DNA from 2 places in the Streptomyces sp. NPDC001663 genome. Region 2 is predicted to be linked to the other one. Evidence: riboswitches for the same ligand, from Rfam matches in the RefSeq annotation. Region 2 holds a riboswitch; the other holds the start of a gene.
What was found. A riboswitch is a leader RNA that binds a small molecule or an ion and turns the genes downstream of it on or off. The one in region 2 is predicted to bind ZMP and ZTP.
Positions count from the first base shown of each region.

Region 1: another riboswitch for ZMP and ZTP. It lies ahead of ACFY1L_RS31755 (bifunctional 5,10-methylenetetrahydrofolate dehydrogenase/5,10-methenyltetrahydrofolate cyclohydrolase); the one in region 2 lies ahead of ACFY1L_RS08545 (glycine hydroxymethyltransferase).

Region 1 covers NZ_JBIAUR010000010.1:348,259-362,752, forward strand. The annotation lists gene ACFY1L_RS31725 (VOC family protein) at 128-526, opposite strand; gene ACFY1L_RS31730 (helix-turn-helix transcriptional regulator) at 625-1,614, shown strand; gene ACFY1L_RS31735 (hypothetical protein) at 1,647-1,988, opposite strand; gene ctaD (cytochrome c oxidase subunit I) at 1,994-3,601, opposite strand; gene ACFY1L_RS31745 (RNA polymerase sigma factor) at 3,707-4,258, shown strand; gene ACFY1L_RS31750 (CU044_5270 family protein) at 4,251-5,225, shown strand; gene ACFY1L_RS31755 (bifunctional 5,10-methylenetetrahydrofolate dehydrogenase/5,10-methenyltetrahydrofolate cyclohydrolase) at 5,226-6,074, opposite strand; ZMP/ZTP riboswitch at 6,098-6,181, opposite strand; gene ACFY1L_RS31760 (nuclear transport factor 2 family protein) at 6,444-6,809, opposite strand; gene ACFY1L_RS31765 (hypothetical protein) at 6,981-7,313, shown strand; gene ACFY1L_RS31770 (type III PLP-dependent enzyme) at 7,404-8,606, opposite strand; gene ACFY1L_RS31775 (IucA/IucC family protein) at 8,603-10,336, opposite strand; gene ACFY1L_RS31780 (MFS transporter) at 10,336-11,529, opposite strand; gene ACFY1L_RS31785 (IucA/IucC family protein) at 11,526-13,205, opposite strand; gene ACFY1L_RS31790 (acetyl-CoA carboxylase biotin carboxylase subunit family protein) at 13,202-14,377, opposite strand; gene ACFY1L_RS31795 (ABC transporter substrate-binding protein) at 14,465-14,494, opposite strand, start outside.
Region 2 covers NZ_JBIAUR010000002.1:479,219-493,712, forward strand. The annotation lists gene ACFY1L_RS08495 (class I adenylate-forming enzyme family protein) at 1-131, opposite strand, end outside; gene ACFY1L_RS08500 (benzoate-CoA ligase family protein) at 155-1,807, opposite strand; gene pabB (aminodeoxychorismate synthase component I) at 1,804-4,017, opposite strand; gene ACFY1L_RS08510 (hypothetical protein) at 4,047-4,583, opposite strand; gene ACFY1L_RS08515 (DUF3050 domain-containing protein) at 4,846-5,625, shown strand; gene ACFY1L_RS08520 (DMT family transporter) at 5,811-6,632, opposite strand; gene ACFY1L_RS08525 (hypothetical protein) at 6,782-7,123, shown strand; gene ACFY1L_RS08530 (glutathionylspermidine synthase family protein) at 7,156-8,340, shown strand; gene ACFY1L_RS08535 (AraC family transcriptional regulator) at 8,472-9,524, opposite strand; gene rocD (ornithine--oxo-acid transaminase) at 9,659-10,864, opposite strand; ZMP/ZTP riboswitch at 10,966-11,055, shown strand; gene ACFY1L_RS08545 (glycine hydroxymethyltransferase) at 11,099-12,550, shown strand; gene ACFY1L_RS08550 (hypothetical protein) at 12,646-13,383, opposite strand; gene ACFY1L_RS08555 (hypothetical protein) at 13,432-14,118, opposite strand; gene ACFY1L_RS08560 (hypothetical protein) at 14,285-14,494, opposite strand, start outside.

The DNA.
Region 1 (14,494 bases), on a different contig from region 2:
GTGACCGGGAGGACTCGCCGGGTCGCCCTCCGCGCCCCGGCGAGTCGGCCGCTCGGCACGGAGCCCGAGGGCGCCGCGACATTGGCGAACATCCGGCGGGCTCCCGCGTGAGCGGCTGTGCGTGGCGTCAGCGTGCGAACTTTTCGATGGCGGCCGGGGTGACGGGGGTGAAGAAGTTGACGAGGTTGCCGTCGGGGTCGCGGAACAGCAGCGACCGGTTGCCCCAGGGCATCGTGGTGGGCTCGGTGACGAAGTCGGTGACGAAGCCGGCCAGGTTCTGGTGAACGCGGTCCACGTCGTCGACGAGGAACTCGGTGATCACGCTGTGGTTGTCCGCCGGGCGGGCAGAGCCCGGGGCGAACAGCGGGACGGTGCGGGTGCCGGCGATCGCGAGGGTGGCGCCCGCGGTCTTGAGTTCGGCGAAGTCCTCGGTGGCCCACGTCGCCTGCGCCCCTGTGGCTCGCTCGTAGAACTCGACGAGGCGCGCTACGTCGCTGGTGATGATGCGGATCGAGACGAAGTCCATGGGGATCTCCTTGGCTGGGCTGGAGGCGAGGCGTGCACTGCGCAGGCTAGGAGAAATAGTGGACAGAATCGGTCCTCTATTCGCGTTAGGCTGCGGATATGCCTCGACCCACTGGCCGCGTGCTGACACTCCTGGAGCTGCTGCAGTCGGGCGGCACCCGGACGGTGGCCGAACTGGCCGGCCGGCTCGGCGTCGAAGGGCGCACCGTGCGGCGGTATGTGGACCAGCTGATCGACCTCGACGTGCCCGTGGAATCGGTGCGCGGCCGCTACGGCGGGTACCGGCTCGCCCCCGGGTACCGCTTGCCTCCGCTCATGCTCAGCGACGACGAGGCGCTGGCCGTGCTGCTCGGCCTGGTCGCCGGCCGCCGGGCAGGGCTGACGACGACGCAGCACACGGCAAACGAGACGGCATCGGCGAAGATCCGGCGGGTGCTGCCCAAGCACATCGCCCGCCGGCTCGACACACTCCTGGAATCCCTCGCCTTCACGGACCAGCCCGGAGAGTTCGACACCCCGGACGCCGGCGTCCTGCTCACCCTCGCCGATGCGGTGCGCCACCGCCGACCGGTCTCGATCCGCTACACCGACCGCGACGGACGGCGCAGCGAACGCACACTGCACGCGTACGGGATCGTCGCCCATTCGGGCCGGTGGTACGTCACGGGCCAGGACGCCCGGATCGGCGAGGACCGAACCCTCCGGCTCGATCGCATCGCGGACGCGCGGACCCTGCCGGGCTCATTCGAAGCGCCGGCGGGTCCCGGTCCGGCACAGCGCGTGTTGTCAGGCTTCGCCACGGCCGAGTACCGGCATGAGGTGACCTTGCGGATCCACGGGACGGTCGAGCAGATCCGCGCCCACCTTCCCGCCGGCGTCGCGAGCCTGGAGGAGCACGAGCCGGCGGCAGGCGAGGACCGGGCGGCCGAGCGCTGGATGCGCGTCGAGCTGCGGGCGGAGCGGCTCGACTGGTTGCCTCCGGTACTCGCCTCACTCGACCGGCCGTTCGTCATCGAGCGCCCGGATGAACTGCGCGACCTCGTCATCGCGCTCGCCGATCGCCTCGCGTCCCACGCCCGCCAAGCCTGACCGCGAGGAATCAATGTCATGAGATGGCACAGCTAAAGCAGTGGAAGCACCGCGAGCACCGTAGCCAGGAGCAGGGTGCAGCCCAGCAGGCAGACCGCCAGCAGCCGGTGGCGCAGTCGGGCGTAAGCCGCCTCGTACTCCTCGCGCAGCTGCCTGCTCCGCTCGGCCGTGCGCTGCCACGACGTGCGGGCGAGCGCGAGGTACTCGGCCTCGAACCGGCGCTCGACCTCTGCCCGTTGCCCCTCCGTCAGCCAGTCGAGCGAGGCGGTGAAACGCAGCGCGGCCGTGTGCCCCTGGTCGCGGACCGACGCGAGGAGCAGGTGCCCCTCGATCTCGTTGAGGAATGCCCGCATGTCCACGGGATGTTCGTCCATGGCGGTCACAGGGCCGTCAACTCCCTTTCCGGCGCCGGAGATCCGGGATGGTGGAGATCGAACGCAGGGGATTCGCTGCGGATCTGGGGGAGTGCGACGAAGTTGTGGCGCGGGGGCGGGCAGGAGGTCGCCCACTCCAGGGAGCGGCCGTAGCCCCACGGGTCGTCGACATCAACCTTCTCGCCGTATTTCGCGGTCTTCCAGATGTTGTAGAAGAAGGGCAACAAGGACATTCCGAGGAGGAACGAGAAGATCGTCGACACCGTGTTGAGCGTTGTGAGGCCCTCCACCGCCAGATAGTCCGGAATTCGGCGCTGCATTCCGTTCACGCCCAGCCAGTGCTGCACCAGGAAGGTGCCGTGGAAGCCGATGAACAGCGTCCAGAACGTGATCTTTCCCAGGCGCTCGTCGAGCATCTTGCCGGTGAACTTCGGCCACCAGAAGTGGAATCCGGAGAACATCGCGAAGACGACGGTGCCGAAGATGACGTAGTGGAAGTGGGCGACGACGAAGTAGGTGTCGGAGGTCGGGAAGTCCAGCGGCGGCGATGCGAGCATCACTCCGGTCAGGCCGCCGAAGACGAACGTGACCAGGAAGCCCGTCGCCCACAGCATCGGGGTCTCGAACGACAGCGACCCCTTCCACATCGTGCCGATCCAGTTGAAGAACTTCACGCCCGTCGGCACGGCGATGAGGAACGTCATGAAGGAGAAGAACGGCAGCAGTACGCCGCCGGTGACGTACATGTGATGGGCCCACACCGTGACGGACAGGCCCGCGATGGCGATCGTCGCACCGATCAGGCCCATGTAGCCGAACATCGGCTTTCGCGAGAAGACTGGAATCACTTCGCTGATGATTCCGAAGAACGGCAGTGCGATGATGTACACCTCCGGGTGGCCGAAGAACCAGAAGAGGTGCTGCCACAACAAGGCCCCGCCATTTGCCGCGTCGAAGACATGCGCACCGAACTTGCGGTCCGCCTCCAGCGCGAACAGGGCCGCGGCCAGCACCGGGAAGGCCAGCAGCACCAACACGCCCGTCAGCAAGACGTTCCAGGTGAAGATCGGCATGCGGAACATGGTCATGCCCGGCGCGCGCATACAGATGATGGTGGTGATGAAGTTGACCGCACCGAGGATGGTGCCGAAGCCGGAGAAGGCCAGACCCATGATCCACATGTCGGCGCCCACGCCTGGGGATCGGACAGCGTCCGACAGCGGGGAGTAGGCGAACCAGCCGAAGTCGGCCGCGCCTTGAGGGGTCAGAAAGCCGCCCACCGCAATCATGGAACCGAAGAGATACAGCCAGTAGGCCAGCATGTTCAGCCGCGGGAACGCCACGTCCGGCGCCCCGATCTGCAGCGGCATGATCCAGTTGGCGAAGCCGGCGAACAGCGGTGTCGCGAACATCAGCAGCATGATCGTGCCGTGCATCGTGAACGCCTGGTTGAACTGCTCGTTCGACATGATCTGCAGGCCCGGACGGGCCAGTTCGGCGCGCATGAGCAGCGCCATCACGCCACCGATGCAGAAGAACGAGAACGACGTGACCAGGTAGAGCGTCCCGATCGTCTTGTGGTCGGTGGTCGTCAGCCACTTGAGGTGCCTCATGCCCCGCCTGTGTCCGCTCCGGGCACGCCGGTCACACTCGAGTGACGCGACGAGAATCACGGAAACGGGTGTGACGATCCGGATGGTGCCGGACACGAACGGAACATGAGCAACGACGAGATCTTCGCCGCTGCCTATCGCGAGCACTACTGGTCGGTCAGCCGCTATGTCGCGCGGCGACTGGACGGGCGGGCCGGCGAGGTGGAGGAAGTGGTGGCGGAGGTGTTCACGGTCGCCTGGCGACGCCGGGCCGACCTTCCGGGGTCCCCGCTGCCCTGGCTGTACGGCGTGGCACGCAACTGCCTGTCGAACGCGGTACGCGGCTACGGACGGCGCAGGCGGCTGGTCGACCGCCTGGGCAACGACGAGACCGCGCACGGCCGGCACATCGTGGACAGCCCCGACACGGACACCCCCGGTGGCTGGGTGCACGAAGCGCTGGCCCGGCTGTCCGAGGCCGACCAGGAGGTGCTGCGCCTGACGGCATGGGAGGAACTGGGCATCGACGAGGTCGCCGTCGCCCTCGGCTGCGGCACACGGGCCGCGTCGATGCGGCTGCACCGCGCCCGGCGCCGGCTGAGAGCCGAGATAGACCGCGTGCGTCCCACCGCGACCTCCGCCGACGCGATCCCCTTGAAGGAACACGGCCATGGCTGACGAACTCGAACTCCTGCGCCGCGCCAACCCGGTGCCGGCCGACGGCCCCCACTTCGGCGAGGGCCCCCTGGACCACAACGCCGAGCGGCGGCTCGACCGGCTGCTGCACGACCGGCCCGGCCCCCGTCGCCGCACCCGGTTGGTCTGGGGCCTCGCTGCCACCGCCGTCGTCGCCGCGACCGCCCTGACGCTGACGCTCGGCGGTCCGAGCACCGCCCCGGCGGTCGCCGCACCCCGCGCACTGGTCGTCCAGGCCGACTCAACCCCCGTACCACTGGATCAACTGGCCGACCGGGCAGCACAGTTGGCTGCCAAGGAAGCCGCGTCGAAGCTGCGCAAGGGCACGCACGTGCAGTCCTGGAGCATGGGCATGAGCGATGACAAGCCCCCGGTCACCCTCCCCGAGGAGCGGGTCGTGCGCTGGAAGGCCGACGGCAGCCACACCGAACTCGTGGTCGCGACCGACCCGCGGCACCCGGGCCGGCCGGTCCTGCGCGACGACGGCGGCGATCCCCACCTGGTCGAGGACGGCCACGTCATCAGCCGGCAGACCTATCCGCCGAGCTGGAGCGACGCACCGCCCGAGTCCCCGCCGCCGCACGACACGGCACAGCTGCGGGCCTACCTGAAGGAGGCCACGTACACCCGCACGACGTTCGGCACCCCCGAACTCCTCGACGGTGTCCAGGTGTTGCTCGACCACTGGACCCTCGGCGCCCGCGAGTCCGCGACGCTCGCCCGGCTCCTGGCGGACACCGAGGGACTGCGCCCGGTCGGCCAGGTGACCGACCGGCTCGGCCGGCGCGGCCAGGCCTATGTGTACGAGGGCTCCGGCTTCCGGCGAATGCTGATCATGGACCCGTCCACCGGCGCCGTCCTCGGCCTGGAGACCGTCCTGACCGAGGCGGAGCCGGAGTACGGCGTCAAGGCCGGCGACGTCGAGGACTACAGCGCCTGGATGCGCTGATCACACCCCGAGCTGCCGGGCGGCGGCATCGACGGTCTGCTCGAGCAGCGTGGCGATCGTCATCGGACCGACCCCGCCCGGCACCGGAGTGATGAGCGAGGCCCTCTCCAACGCGGAGTCGAAGTCGACGTCGCCGACGTTGCCCGGGTTGTACCCGGCGTCGATCACGACGGCGCCGGGCTTGATGTCCTCGCCCCGGATCAGCCGCGGCCGCCCCACCGCGGCGACCACGATGTCCGCCTCCCGGACCACCGACGACAGGTCCCGGGTGCGGGAGTGGCAGTACGTCACCGTCGCGTCGCGGGCGAGCAGCAGCATGCCGACCGGCTTGCCGAGGATGGCGCTGCGGCCCACGACCACGGCCCGCTTTCCGGACGGGTCGACGTCGTACTCGTCGAGCAGCCGCATGATCCCGCCGGGGGTGCAGGAGACGAAGCCCGGCAGGCCGAAGCTCATCGTCGCGAAGGAGGCGAAGGTGACGCCGTCGACGTCCTTCTCGGGGGCGATCGCCTCGAACGCCGCCCGCTCGTCGATGTGCTCGCCCATCGGGTGCTGGAGCAGAATGCCGTGCACACCGGGGTCCTCCGACAACTCCCGCAGTTTTCCTAGGAGTTCTCCGGTGGTCGTGGCGGCGGGCAGCGCCACGTGCCGGGACTCGATGCCGGCCTTGCGGCAGCGGTTCTGCTTCATGCGGACGTACGTGACGGAGGCGGGGTCCTCGCCGACCAGCACCGTGGCCAGACAGGGGGTCGTGCCCGTGGTTTCCGTGAGGTCGGCCGCGCGCTTGGCGGTGTCCTCGACGATGCGCCGGGCGAGTGCGGTGCCGTCCATGAGCCGGGCCTGAGACATGATCCACTCCTGGGCTGGTGTGACGGGATCGCCCAGGCGCACGGCATCGACTCTGCGTGGCCGCTCCCCGGTGGTGCTCCACCTCAGCGCCAGTCACGGCCGCCACCAGCCTAACCGAGGCCGTGGATACGGCTCATCGACGCAGGATGCGCCGCCTGCGTCCACGGCCGGCATGCTGTGCCGGCGGAAGCGGGCGAGGTCGCACCGCCCGCAGCACCGACCGCAGCAGAGCGACGGACGCCAGCCCTTCCGCCGCGGAAACCCGTCCTGGCCGCCGAGGCCGGGCCGCACGCACTCGCCCCAGCGCCGCACGCGCCGAGAAGGTCCAGGTCAACCGGGTTGTGACCTGGACCCTCGCGGTTCTGCTTCCTACTCGTCCCATGCCTGGATCAGGACCTCATCTGTGATCTTCCCGTCGCGCAGCGTGATCATCGACTCGGCCAGGACACGCGTCCCGTCCGAGTACCGGCACGACTGGCTGTAGGCGGCATGGTCGCCCTGGACGATGCACTGGTCGACCTTGTGCGTCATGTCACGGCTGTAGATGTCCTCGAGAAGTGCCCCGATCTCCTCGCGACCGCGCAGGATCTTGGGCTGGCTGGGTTGGGTGTTGCGGTCCACGATGCGTATCTGCGCATCGTCCGCGTAGAGCGACAGAAGATCTGCCGCCGTGTGTGCTTCGACGCCCCGGCGCAGAGTGTCGGCGCTGAAGGCGGGCGTTGCCGCGGTGCCCATGGTGACCTCCTTCGAGGGCCGCGACCCGACAGGAGCCCGGGCCGCGAGGGGCTCACCTTCGAGACTCCTCCGCCCCGGCAGGCTCGGCAAGCGCAGCCGACCGCTGCGCCTGACGGGTGAGCGAAGCGGCACCCCCGTGTCCGCCGGGCGCCCGGTGCCGTTGCTGAATTCATGATCTCAACACGACGTATCGTCACCGCCGTTGGTCTCGCCGCAGGGCTCACCGGCCTCGTCGCGCCGCTGGCGCATGCGGACGAAGCGGCTGTCGCGAACGCGGCCGTCCCGGGCACCGACCTGCTCAACCCGATCACCACGGTCGACGCGCTCAGCGCCACCGCCGTGCCGGTGGAGCGCAAGGCACCCGAGGCGACCAGGGAGACCAAGGAGACCAAGCCGCAGGCTCCGCGGCCCGAGCAGGTGGAGCAGCTCAGGAGCATCAGGGATCTCAAGCAGTTGCACCGGGTCGCCGACATGCAGGCCAACTGGGCTGCTTGGGGCCGTTGAGCGGATCGACGCCGCATCGCGCGTCCCAAGGAGGGCCGTCCGGAGAGCCGGGCGGCCCTCCGCTTTGACGTCCGGTCTGTGAATTGACTTTCACGTGACGGACGCATCGAGGAAGTGAAAGCCTGGCGCGGGGTGCATCAGGAAATCGTGGTGGGAGATGTTCCACGCGTAGGCGCCCGCCAGCGAGAACACCACCCGGTCGCCCGCCCTGAGCCCGGGAGCCGGGACACGCCGGGCCAGGACGTCCTTCGGGGTGCACAGCTGCCCGGCCAACGTGACCCGTTCGCCCTCGGCCGCCGACCGCGGCCACGGGTGCGGCCAGGTGTCCACCGGCAGTACGGAACAGGGCTGGTCGTGTCCCTTCGTGGCGGGGGTCCGCAGATGGTGGGTGCCGCCTCGGACGACGCCGAACTCCTCGCCATGACTGTGCTTCACGTCCAGCACCTCGGTGGCGTACCAGCCGCAGTAGGCCGTCAGTGCCCGCCCCGGCTCGATGCGCAGGGTCAGCCTGGGGTGCGCCTCGGTCAGCCGGGCGAGCCCTTCGCCGTATGCCGCCCAGTCGAATCGGCGTTCGGGGGCGGTGTAGTCGACGGTCATGCCGCCGCCGACGTTCACTTCGGAGAGCGGAACGCCCAGACCCATGGCCCAGGTTACGACGGACTCGGCCACCGCCAGCTGCTCCGCCGCCTCCAGGCCGCTGGCCAAGTGGGCGTGAATTCCCCGTAGTTCGAGGTTCTGATACGTGCCGTCGGCGAGGGCCCGGACGACCTCGACCGCCCGCACCGGATCAAGACCGAACGGCGTCGGACGGCCGCCCATCGCCAGCGCACTCCCCGCCAACGACCCGTCTGTGACAGGCAGGTTGACGCGCGGCAGCACCGCCACCTGCCGCCCTGGCGCGCAGCTGCGCGCCAACTCGGCCAGCATGCGCAGCTCGTACTCGCTCTCCACATGGAAACGGTCGACGCCCAGTTCCAGTGCCGCCGTCACCTCGGCGGGGGTCTTGCCGGGACCGCCGAAGGCGAGCGGCCGGCCCGGAACCGCCTTGGCGACATGGGCGAGTTCACCGCCCGAGGAGACCTCGTACCCGTCGACGTAGGAACCGAGCGCGGCGAGGATCTCCGGCTCCGGGTTGGCCTTGGCGGCGTAGTACAGCTCGACCCGCTCGGGCAGGGCGTCCCGTACAGCGGCGGCGTGCGTGCGCAGGGCCGCCAAGTCGTAGAGGTACGCGGGCAGTTCGGCGGACGGCAGGGACAGGGCGTGGTCGCGGGCCGCGGATGTAGGGGCGGTCATCGGGGGCTTCCGTTCGAGTCGCGCAGGATGTCCTCGGCGAGCGGGGACGGCAGCCGGACGTAACCGGCGTCCCGGTCGGCCCTGCGCTCCCAGCGGGTGAGCAGGTTGGCCTTGGCGGGCAGCGGCACTCCGGCGAGCAGGGCGGCCAGGCGGGGCGGGCAGCCGTACTGGTCGGCGTGCGTTTCGAGCGTGGCGCGCACCCGGGCCCACAGCGCGGCCTCCGCCTGCGGGTACAGGTCGGCGAGGGCGGCGAGCAGCTCTGCGACGTGGTTGACCAGCAGGCAGTAGACGACCCGGTCCCAGCCGCGCTGCGCGTCGTACGTCATCGGGCCCGCGACCTCGGGCGGCAGCGCCGCCAGCGTCTCGGCGTGGTGCTCGGGGACCAGCTTGGTGCCCTCCAGGTCGCGGAAGAGCACCTGGGCGGGCCTGCCGTCGCCGTCGACGCAGATCAGGACGTTCTGGAGATGGGGTTCCAGGACCAGGCCGTGCTCGAAGTAGGCGGACAGGACGGGCGGGACCAGCAGGTCCAGATACGACGACCACCAGGCGAGGGCCGTCCGTACGTCCGCTCCCTCCAGCAGACGGGAGATGTGGGCGGCGCCGGTCGGGTACTCGTCGGCGACGGCCGCCGCGAGCAGGGGAGTGGTGCCCGGGGCGAGGCGGTGCGGGAGGCCCTCGCGGACGATGACGCCGAAGCCCTCCAGCAGCTCGCGGTCCGGGGCACCGTCCGGGCCGGGGAGGGCGAGCGTGCGGTAGGCGGGCTCGCGGAGGACCGCGCTGCCGGGGAAGCGCTCGGCCAGCTCGGCGAGGGCCGGGGCCAGGGCGCGGGTCAGGGCGACGGCGCCGGACAGCTCGTAACTGCTGTTCTTGCGCAGGCAGTTGGTGATGCGCACGTTCAGGCTGAACTTGAGGAAGGTCTCCCCGTCGTACAGCGTCCGCACCGACGCGGTGGCGGCGAAGGGTCGCCCGCCCTGGCCGAGGTCGAGAACGTCCCCGCGGTCGAGAGCGGCGCGCAGCAAGGGATGTTCGCGCAGCGCCTCGTACTGCCAGGGGTGGGCGGGCAGCAGCCGGTAGCCGTCGGGGACGTCCGAGCGCAGCCCGTCCAGCGGGGCGACGGCCGAGGCGGCGGCGCACTCCTCGGCAATCAGGCCGGCGCGGACCGCGAGGTGCCGCAGCGGGAAGGAGGCGCCGACCTCCGGGGCGTACGCGGACCAGGCGCGCGGATCGCCGGTGCGGGCCTTGGGCGTCGGGTGGAAGCGGTGGCCGAACAGGAGGGACTGCTCGGAGGCCAGGTAGGCGGAGAGCCGGTCGTCCGGGGCCGACACCGCGCGCGTGGCGGCCAGCGAGGTCGCGACGGCCTCGTGGCTGGAGGCGAGCTGCTCCAGGAACTCCTCGTTGCTCACCCCCGTACGCAGCGACAGCTCGTCGTGCGTGTACTCGGCCAGCCGCCGCCAGTCCACCTCGGTCCACTCGCCGTCGCGCTGTTCGGCGACCGGGCCGGTGAAGCGGTGCGCGCCGAGCAGTGAGGTGCGGCGCAGGGCCACGCGCAGCAGGACCCCGCGGCGGGGCAGGCGCAGCAGCAGGCGGCCGTCGGTGACGACGGACTGGTGCTCGGGTCCGGACACCTCGCGCAGCAGGCAGTTGAGGAGGGTGTGGGCCGTCGCCTCGTCGGCGGTGGGCAGGGCGGCGGGGGCGGCGGTGCTGCCGAGCGAGTCGGTCAGGGAAGGCATCAGCGGCTCCGGCGGGTGCGGTGGTTCAGGGTGGTCAGGAGGGTCGCGAGGACGGTGACGGCGGCAGCGGTGCCGCCTATCAGCACGGGTGCGGCCGGTCCGAAGCGAGCACTGCCCGCCGCCGCGGCCACGCCGGCGGCGACCGCGCCGGCCTTGGAGAAGAACTCCAGCGAGCCGAACATGCCGCCCGGCGCACGGCCCCTGGCGCAGTCGGCGGCCAGCACCGACAGACACACCAGGCCGAGCGTGAGACCGGCGCCCAGCAGCAGTCGTACGGCGATCAACGTGGTCAGCGAACCGGCGACCCCGTGCCCGGCCAGCCCGAGCGCGATACAGGCGAAGCCGAACGCGATCCCGGCCCGCGGACGGTCCCGGAACGCGGAGTGCACCGCCAGCGCCGACACCAGATAGACCAGGTGGGGCAGGGCGAACAGGACACCGGACAGCGCGGGCGAGGTTCCGGGCAGCCGGTCGTCGACCAGTGCGATCAGGTACGGGAAGGAGATGACGGTGGAGAACACGAAGGCGAACTCCAGGGCGTACAGGGTCTTCAGCGGGACCATCGGTGTCGTCCGGTCCGTCTCGGGCTCGCCCTGAGGCTGCTCGACGGGCTCCGGTTCGGGCAGCGCCGCGAGCAACAGGGCGGCCGTGAGCGGCAGTACGGCGAGCAGGGCGTACTGGCGGTGCGGCGACAGCCACCCGGACAGCGAGCCGACCACGATCGGCGCCACGACCAGCGCTGCCCGCGCGCTGCCCTGCATCAACGTGAGCGCCTTGGACAGGGCCGGACCCTGCAGGGCGGCGCCCAGGTATCCGTTGGACGCGGCGAACGTGCCGCCCAGGATGCCCTGGAGCACGAGCGCCACCGTGAAGGTGACCAGCGAGTCCGCCCAGCCGGCGAGCAGGAAGGCCACGGCGAGCCCCAACTGGGCCCGCAGCAGCAGTCGTTTACGGCCGTAGCGATCCGCCAGCCGCCCCCACAGCGGGGCACCGAGTGCCCCGAACACGGTCGGCACGACGTAGAGCACGCCCGCCCAGCGGGCCCGGTGATCGCCCAACTCCGGCAGGATCTCGGTGAGATACGGCGGCAGTCCGAGCGCCGCGAAGGACGCCACGAAGTAGCAGCCGGCCACCGCGTGCACATGACCGCGGCCGAACCCGGACCGCGGCATCCGCAGGGCCTGAGTGCTCATACCGAACCACCGCCGGACAGCAGGTAGTTGGGGCCGGTGGTGTAGTGCTTGTTGATGTCGGCGGCACCCGAGCGTTCCTTGGAGAGCAGCGTGCCGGCCGTCACCATCGCCTTCACCGGCAACCGCGGCGCGTTCAGCACGCGGGCGCGCAGGACGGCTCCCGCGTCGCCACCGAGCCGGTCCACCGACTCCGTCAACCGGGTGCGTATGAGACGAAGCACGGCCTCGCGCTGCTTCGGCAGCCCGAATGCGTAGGCGCCCGCGCACAGATGGACCGTGATCGTCGCGAACACGTCGGCCACCGGCCCGTCGTCCGTACCGAAGATCCGCGCGTCGTCGAAGCCCCACGGCCCCGGGAGTACGGCATCCAGTCGCACGGAGTTGATGCGCGGCCCGTCGTTGTCCTTGAACAGCAGTCGCAGCTCACCCGGCCGCAGCACCACCGAGATGTTCTGCTGGTGCGACTCCAGCGCGATGGCGTAGCCGAAGAGCGTGGTCTGCCAGTCGAACAGCAGCGTCAGGAGGGCGTCCAGCAGGGCGAGCGGGTCGCCGCCGTAGAAGCGGTCGGCGAGGTGGTCGACGACCTGCCGCCCGTCGGGCGCCTCGGCGAGGAGGGCGGCCAGCGGCACGACCGCCGCGTCGTCGAGGCCGGCCGGGTAGCGGCGGCACAGGACGGCCAGCAGCTCGTGACCGGCATGTGCGTACGTCGTCTCGTCGGCGTGCAGGATCGTGTCACGGAAGCGCGGCTCGCGGGCGATCACCGCCTCCAGCAGCCGCTGCCCCGCCGCCCCGTCGACGAGGGTGCCGGGCTTGACGGTCCGCTTGTTGCGCAGGCCCAACGTCGCCGTGGCCAGGGGGAGTTTGAGATGCAGCGACGGGTCCGCGACCGTGGCGACCGTGCGCATCGACAGGGTGGGTACGACGTCCAGGTGGGTGCGGTCGGCGAGGACCGCTCCGTCCGGGAGACCGGCGGCCGACAGGGCCTCGACGGTCAACGGATGGACGGGCAGCGGCACATGGGTGTCCCGCAGCGCATCCAGGCCGAGCGTCGCGGGCATGGGCCAGACCTCCGGGAGGTTGCCGGTCAGGGTGACCGCCTCCCGGGGCACGGCGAGCCAGCGCAGCGCGAAGCGCGGGTGGAACTCCGGTGCGTAGGCGCGCAGTTGATCCTCGGTGAGTCCCGAGCGGCCGCGCGCGGTCGGATAGACGGGATGGTCGAGACGGGCGGCGAGCGTGTCGTATACCAGGCCGCCGCCCAGGCCGGTGGCCAGGTCTCCGAGTCCGGCCAGGACCTCCGCCCGCGTCGCCGTGTGCAGCCGCAGAGTGGCCAGCGTCTGCCGGCACTCCTCGGCGAAGGCGTCGAAGCCGCTCCGGTCCTCCGGCTCGGCGAGCGCCCGCAGCACGCCGAGCACCACGTCGTACGAGGTCAGCTCGCAGCCGTCGGACTCGCGGACGAGCAGGGGCAGCCGGGCCGCGTACTCGCACTGGTAGCCGTCCTCGGCGACCGGGAGCAACAGGGCGTCCTGCCCGGCGGGCAGCCGCAGCCAGTCGCCGTCCGGCCGGCGCAGGAGTGTGCTGCGGGTGCGCAGGCCGACCACGTCCTCGCGCAGCAGGGCGCTCAGCACGCGCGTGACCAGCTCCGCCTCGCAGCCGTCCGTCACGGTCGGTGCGGTCACGGCTGGATCTCCCAGCGCTGCGCGCCCAGGAAGTCGGCCGACATCCGGGCGACCGTCGCCTGGTCGGTGCCGACGGCCCGCAGGACGCCGAGGTAGTCGCGGTTGGTGCGGTAGAGCTCGTGGCGTTCGCCCACCTCGCGCAGCGGACGGTACGTCAGATGCACGTCGGCGACGGTGAGTTCTGCGGCGACAGGGGCGTGCGTCAGGGTTCCGGCGCGGTCGGCGCACGGGTACTCCAGGCGCGCGGCGCCGTCGCCGCGGGCGCCCAGGTCGGCGGGGAGCGGCTCGCCCAGGTGGGTGCGCAGGATCAGCTCGAAGAGCGGTATCCGCAGCAGCCGGGCCAGCAGCAGGTCGCACTGGTCGCCGATGGCACGGTAGTTGACCTCGATGATCCGCGCCCGGCCGTCGTGCACCACGAACTCGGTGTGGCAGGCGCCGAATCCGACGCCCAGGGAGTCCAGTTGGGCGAGGACCTGCGCGACGACCGGCTCGGGGTGGGCGGGGACGTAGGTGAGGCGTTCCTCGATGAAGTACGGCGGCGGCGACAGCTCGGTGTGGAAACCGCCCAGGACATGGCGGACTTGTCCGTCGCCGAGGGTCTCCAGGGTGTACAGCTCGCCGGGGAGGTACTCCTCGACGACCAGGACGGCGCCTGGGCGCCGCTCGAGGATCTCCTTGGCGTGAGCCACGAGCTCTTCCGGGCCGTCGACGAGGACGACGTCCTCGCTGGCCACGCCCTCGCGCGGCTTGAGCACACATGGGTACGGCGTCTCGTCCGGCGCGACCGCCTCGGTCAGCTCGGCCGACCAGACCGTGTCCACGCCGGCCGCGGCGAGCCGGCGCCGCATCTCGGCCTTGTCCTTGGTGCGCAGGGCGGCCCGCCAGTCCTTGCCGGGAAGCCCGAAGTAGTCGGCGGCAAGGGCGGCCTGGGTCTGGAGGTGGTCGCTGTTGGTGAAGACGGCGTCGGGGCGGTGGTGCGTCGAGATCCGGGTGATGACCGCCCGGTGGTCGCGGACGTCGCACGCCAGGACCTCGATGTCCGGGTACGTGCGGCGGTGCGCGTCGGGCTGGTCGGTGAGGACGGTTACGTCCAGGCCCATCTGGGCGGCGGCGGGCAGGAAGCCTTCGGTGACGGAGTCGGTCGGGTTGAGGGCAAGCAGGTACAGACGCATGGGTGAGGAACAACTTCCGCTGGCGGGTGGGGGGTTGGGGGCGGGCCGAGGCCGTGCCGGGTGCGACCCGCCCCGAAAGAGCGGGAGTTACTTCTTCGGGAGCTCCACGCCGGTGGC
Region 2 (14,494 bases):
CCGAGCGCGGGGTGGGTGTCCAGTGGGCGGTCCAGGGTGACGAAGACGGCTCCGTGTCGGTCGGCGGCCCGCCGGAACATCGGGCCCAGGTAGAACCCCCGGTCGGCGAGCGGGGGTTGCTGCTCTCGCATCTGGCCGTTCCTTTCAGTGATGGTCACCAGGCGCCCTGGCGGACGAGATGGCGGCGGAGCTTGCCGGTGGGGGTGCGGGGCAGGGACGGGACGAGGCTCACGCTCCGGGGCACCTTGAAGGCGGCCAGGTGCTCGCGGGCCAGCCGGAGCAGATCGTCCTGGAGGCGGCCGTCCGGGACCGGGGCGGTGGGCACGACGAAGGCGCGCAGCCTGCCGGCCCCGCCCTCGTCCGTGACGGCCGCGACCGCGACCTCCTTCACCGCCGGATGGGTCCGCAGCACGGCCTCCACCTCCAGCGGGGAGACGGTGATACCGCCGACCATCTCCATGTCGTCCGCCCGGCCCAGGTGCCGGTAGGTGCCGTCGTGTTCGCGGCGCGCCCGGTCGTGGGTGGCCAGCCAGCCGCCGACGAGCGTGCGTTCCGTCTCCTCGGGGCGGCCCAGGTAGCCGGGCGTCAACGTCGGCCCGCGGACCCAGAGTTCGCCCTCCTCGCCGTCCGGCACCGGGCGGCCCGCACGGTCGCGCAGCTCCACCTCGAAGCCGGGCACGGGGCGGCCGACGGTGCCCGGACGGTTGTGGTCGAAGCTGTTGGCGCAGAACGCGTGGCCTGCCTCGGTGGAGCCGATCTGCTCCAGCACCGGCGCGCCCAGCAGTTCGGTGATCTGCCGCCCGAGCCCGGCCGGCAGCCCCTCGCCGGCCGACACCGCGGCCCGCACGGAGGCGAAGCAGGCCTCGTGCCCGCTGCCCCGGTCGGCCACCAGCGCCGCATACGCCGACGGCACGGAGTAGAGCAGCGTCACCCGGTGCCGGGCGACCAGCTCGTCCACGGCGGCCGGGGCCGGGCGGCGGTCCACCAGCACCGCCGAGGACCCGGAGAAGAGCGGGAAGACGAAGGCGTTCCCGAAGCCGTAGGCGAAGTACAGCTTCGACACCGACAGCGTGACGTCGTCCTGCGTGATGCGCAGCAGCCGCCGGCCGATCAGGTCGTGGTACGTCTTCGGGTCGCCGTGCGTGTGCACGACCCCCTTGGGGCGGCCCGTGGTGCCGGACGTGTACTGCACGTACAGCGGTGTGTGCGCGTCGACCGGGTGCGCGGGGGCCGGCTCGGCGGCGGCGCTGAGCGCGAGCAGCTGGTCGGCACCGAGCCGGGCCCGGTCGGGGAACCGGTCCTCAAGGCCCGGCCCCGTCACACACAGCACCGCGCCGGTGTCCCCGGCCATGAACGCGTGGTCCGTCGCCGGGAGTTCGGGGTTGACCAGCACGGCCACGGCCCCGAGACGGGCGGCGGCGAGGAAGGCCGTCACCCACGCGATCCCGTCGGGCAGCGCCAGCACCACCCGGTCCCCGGCGCGCACCCCATGAGTGGCGAGCACAGTGGCGGCCCGGGCCGCGAGCGAGTGCACCTCGCCGTGGGTGAAGACCCGGTGGCCCTGGTGGAAGGCGGCCCGGCCGTTCCAGCCGCGCCGCTCGGCGAGTCCGGCGAGCTGGGCTGCGAGATTGCTGGGGGCATCGGAGTCGGCCGGGGCGGACGCGAGGCCGGCGGAGGCGGACGGGAGGTCGGCGGGGGCTGACGCGGGGTCGGTGGGGGAGTGCGGTGCGGCGGCGGGCCGGGATGCCCTGCGCTGCTGCGGGACGGCGGTGGCTCGCAGCGAGGCCGCGGACTGCGGAGTCGTCATCGCACCGGCTCCTCGCTCGCCGTGCGCTCCCGGCGGGCGTCCGCGCGGGCCGCCGTCTGCTGCCGCTGCTCCCGTATCCGGTCCGCGGTGTGCAGATGCAGCGCCCGCATCTGGGCCGACGTCTTCAGCAGCATCTCGTCGTACTCGGCGACCGGATCCGAGTCGAGGACGATCGCGCCCCCGGCACCCAGCTGCATCAGCCCGTCGGCGAACACGCCGGTCCGGATGACGATGTTGAGATCCGCACCGCCGCTGCACCCGAGGTAGCCGAGCGCCCCCGAGTACACGCCACGCGCCTCGGTCTCCAGCGAGTCGATGATCTCCATCGTGCGCAGCTTCGGCGCCCCGGTCATCGAGCCGCCGGGGAAGCAGGCCCGCACGCACTCCACCGCGTCCGTGCCCTCGCGCAGCCGTCCCTCCACGGTGGACACGAGCTGGTGCACGGTCGCGTACGTCTCCGTCGCCATCAGCCGGCTCACCCGCACCGAACCGGTCCGGCAGACCCGGCCCAGGTCGTTGCGGAGCAGGTCGACGATCATCAGGTTCTCGGCCCGCGTCTTGGCGTCCGCCGCCAGCGCGTCCCGCAACCGCGCGTCCTCCTCCGGCCCGCTGCCACGCGGCGCGGTGCCCTTGATGGGCCGCGCCTCGGCGACCCCGTCCCGCGTGATCCGCAGAAACCGCTCCGGGGAGGAACCGGCCACGTCGACGTCCCCGAACCTCAGAAAGGCGGCATACGGCGCCGGGTTGACCCGCCGCAGCACCCGGTAGAAGTCGTAGGCGTCGGGCGGCGCGGGTAAGCGGGCGGCGTTGGTCAGACAGATCTCGTAACTCGTCCCCGCCCTCAACTCCCCCTGGCACGCCTCGATATCGGCCAGATACGTCGCCCGGTCACGCACCAGCCACGGCTCGGCGGCGCCGAGGTCGGGCTCGGACTGCCCGGCCGGCGAAGGCTGTTGCGACTGTTCGCGGGCGGCAGAGACGAAACTGAGCTGCGCGAGCGCCCCGTCGAGCCAGTCCTCCGCCTCCCGTGCGGCCTGTGCGGTGTCCTCGGCCAGACAGACCGCGTAGGTGAACCCCTTCAGATGGTCCACCGCGATCAGCCGGTCGGCGAACAGCCAGCAGGCGTCCGGTATTTCGGACGAGTGCCGGTTCGGTGAGCCGCAGTCGGCCTTCATCTCGTAGCCGAAGTAACCGACATAGCCGCCGGTGAAGTCGAAAGGCAGCCCGGTCGCATCCACCCGACGGTTCGTCAACTGCCGTCTCAGATAGTCGAAGACACTCGCCGCGACCTTGCGCGGCGGCCGCCCGGCCCGCTCGATCTCGCACCGGCCGCTGTCGACGTCGTACCGCACGAACTCCGCCAGCGGACCGCGGTCGTCACCGAAGAACGAGAACCGCGACAGCCCCTCCTCGACCAGCGCACTGTCCAGCCAGAACGCCCGCCGCGACGCCCCGTACATCCGCGTGAACGCGGCCTCCGCGTCCACCGCGCCGGCGATGCGCCGGGTGTGCAGCCGGTAGGCGGGGGCGGCCCGGCGCGGTCGCGGGATGGCCGCGGTCCTCGGCGCGGGGATCGCCGCCGCGTCCGGGGTGACGGCCGTGTTCTTCGTACGGATCCTGCGGGCCCGTTCCGCCGTGAGATTGCGGAAGTTGACGAGCATCAGATGGCCGTACTCGGTGAGCACCGACTCCGGATGGAACTGCACTCCCCACAGCGGCCGGCTGCGGTGCCGCAGCCCCATCAGCACCCCGTCCTCGGCCCAGGCGGTGGCCTCCAGCGTCTCCGGGAGCGGCTCGTGCACGGCCAGCGAGTGGTAGCGCACCGCGGTGAACTCCTGCGGCAGCCCCCGGAACAGGTCCCGCCCGTCGTGCCGGACCGCCGACAGATGCCCGTGCCGCGGCTCTGGGGCGGGCGCCACCACTCCCTGTTCTCCGAGCGCGATGCCCTGGTGCCCCAGGCAGACGCCGAGAACGGGGATGGCCGACTCGGCGAGCACGGTGGCACTGAGCCCGAAGTCACGGGCCTCGCCCGGATGCCCGGGCCCCGGCGACACCACGACATTGTCGAATTCCGCGAGATACTCCCCGAGATCGGGAATTCCGTCGGCGTCGTTGAGGACCACAACCGGTTCCTCGCCGTTGACCTCGGCAATCAGCTGGAACAGGTTGTATGTGTACGAGTCATAATTGTCGATGAGCAGGGTCTTCACCCGCCCACCTCCCTTGGTTCGTTCCGGGCCTATGCGGTCCGTCTTTTGTGCCTTCCACGGAGTGCCTGGAGCGGCGGATACAGCCATTTCTTGAAGAAACGCTGGAGCCGGGGCATGAGAATCCAGGTGACAAGAGCCGTGACACACAGGCACAACAGCAACGTGCGGACGAGCGGATTGAGGCCGCCGAGATAGGGAATGACGATCAGATTGAACAGGAGCACCGGCGGAAACACCGCGCTCATGTTGATGAACCACAGTTTCCATTTCGGCGGCGGGGTGGGTGCCTTCGGCACGGTGGTCTGGGAGTCGAACCACAGCTTGGAGCCCCGCACGCTCCGCCGCTCGGTCTGCCGCGCGACGTCCGCCACCCGAACGTCCCACTGGGCGCGGGCCGTTGAGTCCTCCCAGGCCTGGGCCGTCCCCTCGCTGGCGAAGCGATAGACCACATGCCACTCCGCCTCTCGGTCGACAAGGACGCCACCCCCCAGAAAGCCCGGCTGTTGCGCGCTCGCGCCCAGCATCGCCCACCCCCACGAGTGGAACTCGGACTCGCGGCCCGGCATCACGTGATAGGCCACGGTGACGGTGACGGGATTACTGGTCACGCCGTCCAGTACGCAGAACCTCCACAGCACGTTCAAATATTAAACGAAGTTTTTTCGGCTGTCCGGATCGTGACTCTTTGCCAGCCTTTCGGTCGCCTTGTTGCGCTCTGTCGATCCGTACTGGAAGTAACTTTTCCCAAATTCGGGGAAGCGCTTGCCGGTTGAGCCGAAATAGCTGCACCATCGCTGTCCCCACCGCTTTCCCGATCGAAGGAGATCCATGTCCAGGTACGACTGGAATATGAACCACGAGGGAATTGACCGGGCCCGCTCCGTGATCGAATCCGCGCGGAAGGAAGTCACCGCGCACCCGATTTACCAGCGGATAAACACCCGGGCGGACATGGCGACCTTCATGGCGCACCACGTCTTCGCGGTGTGGGACTTCATGTCCCTGCTGAAGTCGCTGCAACGCGACCTCACCTGCGTCGACGTCCCCTGGTTGCCGCGCGGTTCGCAGGTGAGCCGACGCCTCATCAACGACATCGTGCTGGTCGAGGAGAGCGACGAGCTCAACGGCGGCTTCACCAGCCACTTCGAGCTGTACCGCGCCGGCATGGACGAGGCGGCGGCGGACACCACCCGCATCGACACGTTCCTCGCGCTGCTCACCGAGGGCCACGGCGTGCCTGCGGCCCTGCGCGGCGCCCAAGTCCCCGCCCCTGCCAACGAGTTCGTGCGCACCACCTTCGCGATCATCGAGGACCGCCCCCTGCACTGCCGGGCGGCCGCCTTCGCCTTCTCCCGAGAGGACCTGATCCCCGACATGTTCGACCAGGTCATCAAGAAGGAGGGCACGGACCGCTTCCCTCTCTTCTGCGACTACCTCGCCCGCCACATCGAGGTCGACGGCGAGGAACACACCCCGATGGCCATGCAGATGGTCGCCGACCTGTGCGACACGGACGACACACGCTGGCAGGAGGCGGCGGAAACGGCGACTCTGGCGCTGGAGGCGAGGTCGCGGCTCTGGGACGGGATCTTGGAGGCTATGGGGTGAGGGGAGGCCTCGGTGGGAGGGGGCGGCCGGCACGGGTCGACCGAAGGAGTCGGACGGCCGCCGCCGGCGGGGCAGGCGGGGTGGACGGCTGACGCGGGGCGGAGTCGACGGGCCGGACACCCGCCGCCGAGCGGGGTCGGACCACCGGACGGTCGCCGCAGGGCGAAGCCCGGAGGGTGTGTCCGTCAGGTCTCCTCTGCCGGTGCCTCGCCGAACCGTGCCAGTGCCAGCGCTCCCGCCACCGCCACGGCGAAGCCCAACACCGCCAGCCACTCGAGCCCTTCGCGTGTGCGGTCGCCGAGCCAGATCACCCCCACCGCCGCCGGGCCGATCGTCTCGCCGATCACCATGCCGGCGGTGGCCGTGGTCACCGACCCGCGTTGCAGTGCCGACGTCAGCAGCAGGAACGCGGCACCGCCACCGATGAGCAGCGCGTACGTCGCCGGGTTGGCGAGGAGGTCCGACGGCGCGAGTGAGTCGATCAGCCGTACCGACACCTCCACCACCCCGAACCCGAACCCGGCCCCCAGCCCGAGCACCAACGCCCGCCCGCGCCCGGACCACCGCCCACCCACCAGCCCCAGCCCCAGCACCGCCACGGCGATCGCGAGCATCGTCCACTTCAGCGCCATGGATCCCTCGCGGTCCCCCTCGCCCCCGGACGCCAGCCCCAGCATCGCGAGCCCGGCGCACACCACCCCCACCGCTCCCCACTCCGTCCGGCTCAGCCGCACCTGCAGCAGCCGCGCCGCGACCACCCCGGTCACCGCCAGACTGGACGCCAGGGCCGCCGCGACCGCGTAGATGGGAATCGACCGCAGCGCCGCGATCTGCAACAGGAACCCCAGCCCGTCCAGCGCCAGCCCCGCCAGATACCGCCACTGCCGCAGCGCCCGCAAAAGCAGCGCCGCCTCCCCGCCCCCGCCCTCACTGGCCGCCCGCGCCGCGACCGCCTGCAACACCGTCGCCGTACCGAAGCAGACCGCCGCACCGAGTGCGCACACCATCCCAAAGATCACAAAGTGACTGTAGGGGAGGGGCGGGCAGCGCGGGGCGCCTGCACGCACTCTCACACCCATCTCTAGGCTGACCTCGCAGTCGACACGCACAACGTCGACACCACAACAGGGACAACGGGACAACGGGGGACACGGACATGGCAGACGCACGCCGCCAACTTCGCTCGGGCACGGTCGTGCTCGGCGGCATGGGACTCCTGGCTGCCGCCCTCACCGCCTGCTCCTCCGACCCCGACAAGCGCTGCGTCGATCGCGACAGCTACAACCTCTCCAAGGGCTACAAGGTCGTCGCCGACAAGAACTGCACATCCACCAAGACCTCGGCGAACGGCGCCTGGTACTACGGCGGCAACAAGCAGGGCACCTGGGTCGAAGGCGGCTCCTTCACCAAGCCCCGCAAGGCCTCCAGCGGTTCCGGCGGCGGCCACGGCGTCTCCCGCGGCGGCTTCGGCAGCGGCAAGGGCAGCTCCGGCGGCTGAACCAGAACCCCGGACCAGGACCCGCACCCCCCATGGAACGCCACACCATCACCCCCCGCCCCGGCTGGCAGCAGACCGTCGAGGAACAGGGCCTCATCTACCCCCTCACCCGCCACCCCGACGGCTCCCTGCGCCCCTACTGGGACGAGAGCGCCTACTACTCCTTCACCCTCGCCGAGGTCGAGGCCCTGGAGGAGACCGTCGAGGAACTCCACCGCATGTGCCTGGCGGCAGCCGACCACATCGTCACCACCGGCCGCTTCGCCGACCTCGGCATCACCGACCCGCGCACCGCCCGGGCCGTGGCCGAGGCCTGGCACCGCCGCTGCGAACTCCCTTCCCTCTACGGCCGTTTCGACCTCCGCCACGACGGCACGGGCCCGGCGAAGCTCCTGGAGTACAACGCCGACACCCCCACCTCACTGGTGGAGGCCGCCTCCCCCCAGTGGTTCTGGATGGAGGAGCGCTTTCCCGGCGCCGACCAGTGGAACTCCCTCCACGAACGCCTGATCGCCGCCTGGAAGAAGCAGGCGCCCCTCCTCCCACCGGGCAGCCCGCTCTACTTCGCGCACTCCTCGGACGACGAACTCGGCGAGGACCTGATGACGGTGGCCTACCTGAAGGAGACCGCCGAACAGGCCGGCCTGGACACCGACTGGATCTCCATGGAGGAGATCGGCTGGGACCATCTCTCCGGCCGCTTCGTCGACAACCAACTCCGCTTCATCCGCAGCTGCTTCAAGCTCTACCCCTGGGAGTGGCTGACCACCGACGCCTTCGCGGACCACGTCCTCGACACCCTCGACAACGGCGGCGGCACGGGCACGACCCTGTGGATCGAACCGGCCTGGAAGATGCTCCTGAGCAACAAGGCGCTGCTGGCCGTCCTCTGGGAGCTGTACCCCGGCCACCCGAACCTCCTCCCCGCCTACCTCGACGGCCCGCGCGAGCTCGCCGGGACGACGGGTTACGTCGCCAAGCCGTTGCTCGGCCGCGAGGGCGCCGGCGTGACGATCCACAAGCCCGGCACCGAGGCGAACCTGCGTGAAGAGGCCTGCTCCTACCAGGAGTTGGCCCCTCTGCCCACCTTCGACGGAAACCATGTCGTACTGGGCGCCTGGGTCGTCGAGGACGAGTCGGCCGGCCTCGGCATCCGTGAGTCGTCCGGCCTGGTCACGGACGAATACGCGCGCTTCATCCCGCATGTGATCCGCTGAGGGCGCGGCTCGCGCAATCCGCTGAGGGGCAGCGTTGCTGCCGCCCGGCTCGGCTCCCCCGAACCCTGTTTTTCACGACCCGGGCGGCAGGCTTTCAGCATCGCTCCGAAACCCGCCGCGCGGCTATCCGATTACGGCGGAAACGGGGCCCCTTTGTGGATAGTCTCCGGCCCACCGGCGGCCGCAGACCCCATCCGCCGCCGGCCGCCCCGCAGGGTCTGCGACGGTGTCTCCCCGTACGACTGCCGGTAGTGCCCGGTGAACCGCCCGAGATGCACGAACCCCCAGCGCAGCGCCACATCGGTGACCGTCCCGAGCGCATGCCCCTCGGCGATGGCGAGCAGGTCGCGCCGGGCGAGATCCAGCCGGACCCGGCGCAGATACGCAAGTGGGGTCGTCGCCAGATGCGTGCGAAACCCCTCCCGCAGACTTCGCACACTCACCCGCGCCGCCAGCGCCATGTCGGCCACGGATATCGGCTCGTGGGCGTGCTCGGCACAGAACTCCACGGCACGGCGCACCGCGCCGGGCAGCACCGCCGGTCCCCGGCCCGCCACCGCGTCGCTCAGCCTGTGCGGCTGGGCGTCCAGCAGACCGTTGACCACGAGCTGCTCGAAGTGCCCCATCCCCAGCGGCGAACGCACCGCCAGCTCCGAGTCGGCGAACTCCGCGAACGCCCGCACCACCCGCAGCCAGGCCCGCACCGGTCCCGCCCGCCGGTCCAGCACCGGCGCGAAGAACAGCGGCGCCGACGGCAGCTCCCCGAGCCGGACGGAGAGCGCCCGGTCGAGGGTGGGCCGGGGGATGATCAGCACCCGGTTCAGGGTCTCGCCGCTCCACCGCATCGACAGTCGCTGCCCGGGGTTGACGATGCTCAGCGCGGAGGACAGCGTCACTCCGTCCGCGGTCACGGCCCCGTCCCCGGCGAGCGGAACGTGCACGTTGTAGAACTCCGGCAACTCCCCGGGCGTGACGTCGACCTCCGCCCCGTACCCCAGCTCGTACAGCGCCACGGCCCCCTCGTGCACACACCGGAAGCGTCCGTCGACCGGACGGTCGTCCAGCACCGTCAGCCGGTGCGGCGCGAACCGCGCGCTCACGAGCGCGTGCAGCTCCTCGACGTCACGGCCCTCGAAGAGCAGCCCCCGGCCGCCCGACACCCCACCCGAACCGGCTTCGCCCATGACGGCCATGCCCCTCGCCGCGCGCCCTGTACGGACATACAGCCGTCAGTCTCCCGGCCCGCCCACCGCGGGCCTAGGGCCATCCGCCCTCCAACCCGGGCCCGATGACCCCGCACATGACCCCTTCCGGGCTCCTAAACCCCAAGCACCGACCGCAGTTGACCGAGTCCCCAGTCCAAGTCCTCCTTCCCGATCACCAACGGCGGCGCGATCCGCACCGTCGCCCCTTGCGTGTCCTTCACCAGCACCCCCCGGTCCATCAGCTTCTCCGACACCTCCCGCCCCGTCCCGTACGCGGGACTGATGTCGACGCCCGCCCACAGCCCACGCCCACGCACCGCCGTCACCCGCCCCGTGTCGGTCAACTCCCGCAGCTCCCGGTGCAGATGCGCGCCCAACTCCGCCGACCGCGCCTGGAACTCGCCCGTCCGCAGCATCGCGATCACCTCCAGCGCCACCGCACAGGCCAGCGGATTCCCACCGAAGGTCGACCCGTGGTCCCCGGGCCGGAACACCCCAAGGACCGCGGCCGACGACACCACCGCCGACACCGGCACGATCCCGCCGCCCAGCGCCTTCCCGAGCACATACACATCCGGTACGACACCCTCGTGCTCGCAGGCGAACGTCCGTCCCGTCCGCCCCAGCCCCGACTGGATCTCATCGGCGACGAACAGCACGTTCCGCTCCCGCGTCAGCTCCCGCACCGCCGGCAGATAACCGGTCGGCGGCACCAGCACCCCCGCCTCGCCCTGGATCGGCTCGAGCAGTACCGCCACGGTGTTCTCCGTCATCGCGGCCCGCATCGCCGTCAGGTCCCCGTACGGCACGATCTCGAAGCCCGGCGTGTACGGCCCGAAGTCCGCCCGCGCCTCCGGGTCGGTGGAGAAGCTGATGATCGTCGTTGTACGGCCGTGGAAGTTGTTGCCCGCGACCACGATCTTCGCCATCTCCGCCGGCACCCGCTTGACCCGGTACCCCCACTTCCGGGCCGTCTTCACGGCGGTCTCCACCGCCTCCGCGCCCGTGTTCATCGGCAGCACCATCTCCATCCCGCACAGCTCGGCGAGCTCGGCGCAGAACGCCGCGAACCGGTCGTGATGAAACGCCCGCGAGGTCAGCGTCACCCGCTCCAGCTGCGCCTTGGCCGCATGGACGAGCCGTCTGTTGCGATGGCCGAAATTGAGCGCCGAGTAACCGGCCAGCAGATCCAGATAGCGCCTCCCCTCCACATCCGTCATCCACGCCCCGTCCGCGGAGGCGACGACCACGGGCAGCGGGTGGTAGTTGTGCGCACTGTGCGCGTCGGCGGCGGCGATGAGTGTCTCCGTAGCGGTCACGGGCTCTCCAGAGGGTGCCGAGTGCTGGGGTGCCCCCTTTCCTATCGTCGCTCGCATGGTGGACGCGGGACCTCCGCGCTTCGACGCGCCCGGTAGGCTGATCCGCGGGCCGTGACTGGCGCGCTGGGATGGGACCGACCATCGGGGAGCGGCCTGTGTGTGAGCGAGTGCCGTGCGCCTGGGCCAACCGTGAACCGTGAACGCTTCAAGCCACGCCGTCCGGAGGCCGACGACATGTCAGAGCAGCAGCCCCTGTCCACCGAGTCCACCGCCTTCCGCGCCGCCCTCGATGTGATCCGCGCCGTCGAGCCGCGGGTCGCCGACGCCATCGGCCAGGAGGTCGCCGACCAGCGCGAGATGCTCAAGCTGATCGCCTCCGAGAACTACGCCTCCCCGGCCACCCTCCTTGCGATGGGCAACTGGTTCAGCGACAAGTACGCCGAGGGCACCATCGGCCGCCGCTTCTACGCCGGCTGTCGCAACGTCGACACGGTCGAGTCCCTCGCCGCCGAGCACGCCAAGGAGCTCTTCGGCGCCCGCCACGCCTACGTCCAGCCGCACTCCGGCATCGACGCCAACCTCGTCGCCTTCTGGTCCGTGCTCGCCGACCGCGTCGAGGCTCCCTTCCTGGAGAAGGCCGGCGCCCGCCAGGTCAACGACCTCACCGACGCCGACTGGGCCGAGCTCCGCCAGGCCTTCGGCAACCAGCGCATGCTCGGCATGTCCCTGGACGCCGGCGGCCACCTCACCCACGGCTTCCGCCCGAACATCTCCGGCAAGATGTTCGACCAGCGTTCCTACGGCACCGACCCGGCGACCGGCCTCATCGACTACGAGGCCCTGCGTGTCTCCGCTCGCGAGTTCAAGCCGCTGATCATCGTCGCCGGCTACTCCGCCTACCCCCGCCTCGTGAACTTCCGCATCATGCGCGAGATCGCCGACGAGGTCGGGGCGACCCTGATGGTGGACATGGCGCACTTCGCCGGCCTGGTGGCGGGCAAGGTGCTGACCGGCGACTTCGACCCGGTCCCGCACGCCCAGATCGTCACCACCACCACCCACAAGTCGCTGCGCGGCCCGCGCGGCGGCATGGTCCTGTGCGACGACTCCCTCAAGGACCAGGTCGACCGCGGCTGCCCGATGGTCCTCGGCGGCCCGCTCCCGCACGTCATGGCCGCCAAGGCCGTCGCCCTCGCCGAGGCTCGCCGGCCCTCCTTCCAGGACTACGCCCAGCGCATCGTCGACAACTCCCGGGCGCTGGCGGAAGGCCTGATGCGCAGGGGCGCGACCCTGGTGACCGGCGGCACGGACAACCACCTCAACCTGATCGACGTCGCCTCCTCCTACGGCCTCACCGGCCGCCAGGCCGAGGCCGCGCTGCTCGAGTCCGGCATCGTCACCAACCGCAACGCCATCCCGGCCGACCCGAACGGCGCCTGGTACACCTCCGGCATCCGCATCGGCACCCCTGCCCTGACCACGCGTGGCCTGGGCACGGCGGAGATGGACGAGGTGGCGGGCCTGATCGACCGCGTCCTCACCACCGCCGAGCCGGGCACCACCAAGTCGGGCGCCCCCTCCAAGGCCCAGCACATTCTCGACCCGAAGATCGCGGACGAGATCTCCCGCCGAGCCACCGACCTCGTGGCCGGCTTCCCGCTGTACCCGGAGATCGACCTGGGCTGACCAACGCCCTCGTTCGCATCGCCCTCTCTCGAGTTGTCAAAGACCCGCGACTCTCAGAGACCGGCTCCCGGAGATCGACGCTCAAAGATCGACCGTCAAAGATCGATGAGTTCCTGTCGTGGCTCCTCCCGCGGCGGTCCGGCTCCCTGCCGGGCCGCCGCGCGGCGTATCAGCAGCGTGCCGCCGGCGCCGACCGCGACGCCCAGGGCCAACCCGGGCACCGCCCACCAGAGACTGCCGTCGTCCGGGCCGGTCCTCGAACGGGAGCTCCCGTCGCCGACGGTCTGCTGTTCGGACATGTCGAGCAGTCCCGACAAGGCCAGCCGTTCGTAGGCCGAGCGTGGCGCTCGGTGCCAGCGGATGTCGTCGTCCTCCACGTCCGGCGCGGGATCGGTGCGTACCCAGGGCGAACCGTCCTCGGCCTCGAACAGCTGGTCCTCCCGCTCGACCGCCACGTCACCGCCCGGCGCCCGGTTCGTCTGCGGCCAGCCGCCCACCCCGGTCAGCCCCCAGACCACGGTGATCCGCACCGGCGGATACCGGCCCTCCGCCCACGCCTGCGGCACCCGCTGCGTCCCGGTGTACGTCGGCTGCAGCAGCTGCCACAGCCGCGCGAACTCCGGCTCCCCGGAACGCAGCGCCGTCGTCCGCGCCGAGCCGCCCGTGACGACCATCGCAAGGTCGGGGATGTCCCGGCCCTGCGCCCGCACCGCCGCGACGGCCCCGTCAGAACGGTCCGTCCCGTCGACCGCCCCGGCCACCGGCGCGCCGCACACGACCAAAGCCACCGCCGCCTGCGCGAGACCGGCAAGTCGTACCGGCCGTATCCCCATCCGTCTCTTCCGCCGTGTCATCCGTCCCCCCTCCCGAGCGTCCGGTCCTCACACGTCACGCAGTTCCTGCCTGGCACCGGGCTCCCGCCCCCGATGCCACCGGACCAACGGTCCCCGCGAGGCGAACGGCCGCAGAACCAGCGCCAGCACGGCCCCGGCCCCCGCACCCGGCAGCGCCCACCACCAGTCGGTGCCGTCATCCGCCCCGGCCGCGGAGCTGCTCACCGTGGCCTTCTCCGCGTCAGGAGTGGCCGCGGCATCCGTCCCTTCCGACTGCCAGGGCGCCGGGAAGATGCCGACGTAACCGCCGCCCGAGGCCTTGCCCATCACGCCCAGCTTCTTGAGCAGGGCACGCAGCTGGGCGGGGTTTCCGGCGCGGTGCCAGTAGCCGTCGAGGTTGTCCGGCACATTGGCCGCCGTATGGATCCAGACGGCGCCCGTCCTCGAGTCGACGGGGAAGACGCGGTCCATCCGCCAGGGCGATATGTCGTGCGCCAGCCAGGTGACGTTGATCTGGCGTGCGCCGGCCAGGTCGGGCCCCGGAGGCTTCTCCCGGGTGCCGGTGCCGGATGGGCCGAGCAAGCGCTCCAGCTGTGCGTACTCCCCGTCCGAGTAGTACAGCGCGGAGGCCTCCCCGCTCGACGGCGATGTCACCAGCACGCTCGTCGGACCACCGGCCGAAGCCGACGACGCGCCCCACACCATCAGGGCGAGCGTCGCCGCCAACACCCCCATCAATGCGGTCAGTTCACGAGTCCTGCCCCTCCACCCATGCATGACGTCCCCCAAGTGGTCGGTCCCCTGCGGCCCGTCCCCGAGCCGCGTGTCACTTCTGGTACACCGCCCGACCCGCCGGGGTTCCCACCCCGACCCCGCTATTTCGAGGAGTTGCCTGGGGACTTCATTGCGAGGACTTCTCCAGGGACGCGGCGATCTCCACGGCCCGAGCCTTGGACGCCACCCCCTCCAGCCGGAGCGTCACATCCCCCTCGCCGGTCCAGTGGCTCCACAGCAGCGTCGGACCGGCGGTCCGCTCCTTGCGGGTGAAGCGGTTCCCGTCCGCGTCCACCAGCCAGAAGCTCAGCAGATGCGGGCGCGGGAACCACAGGGC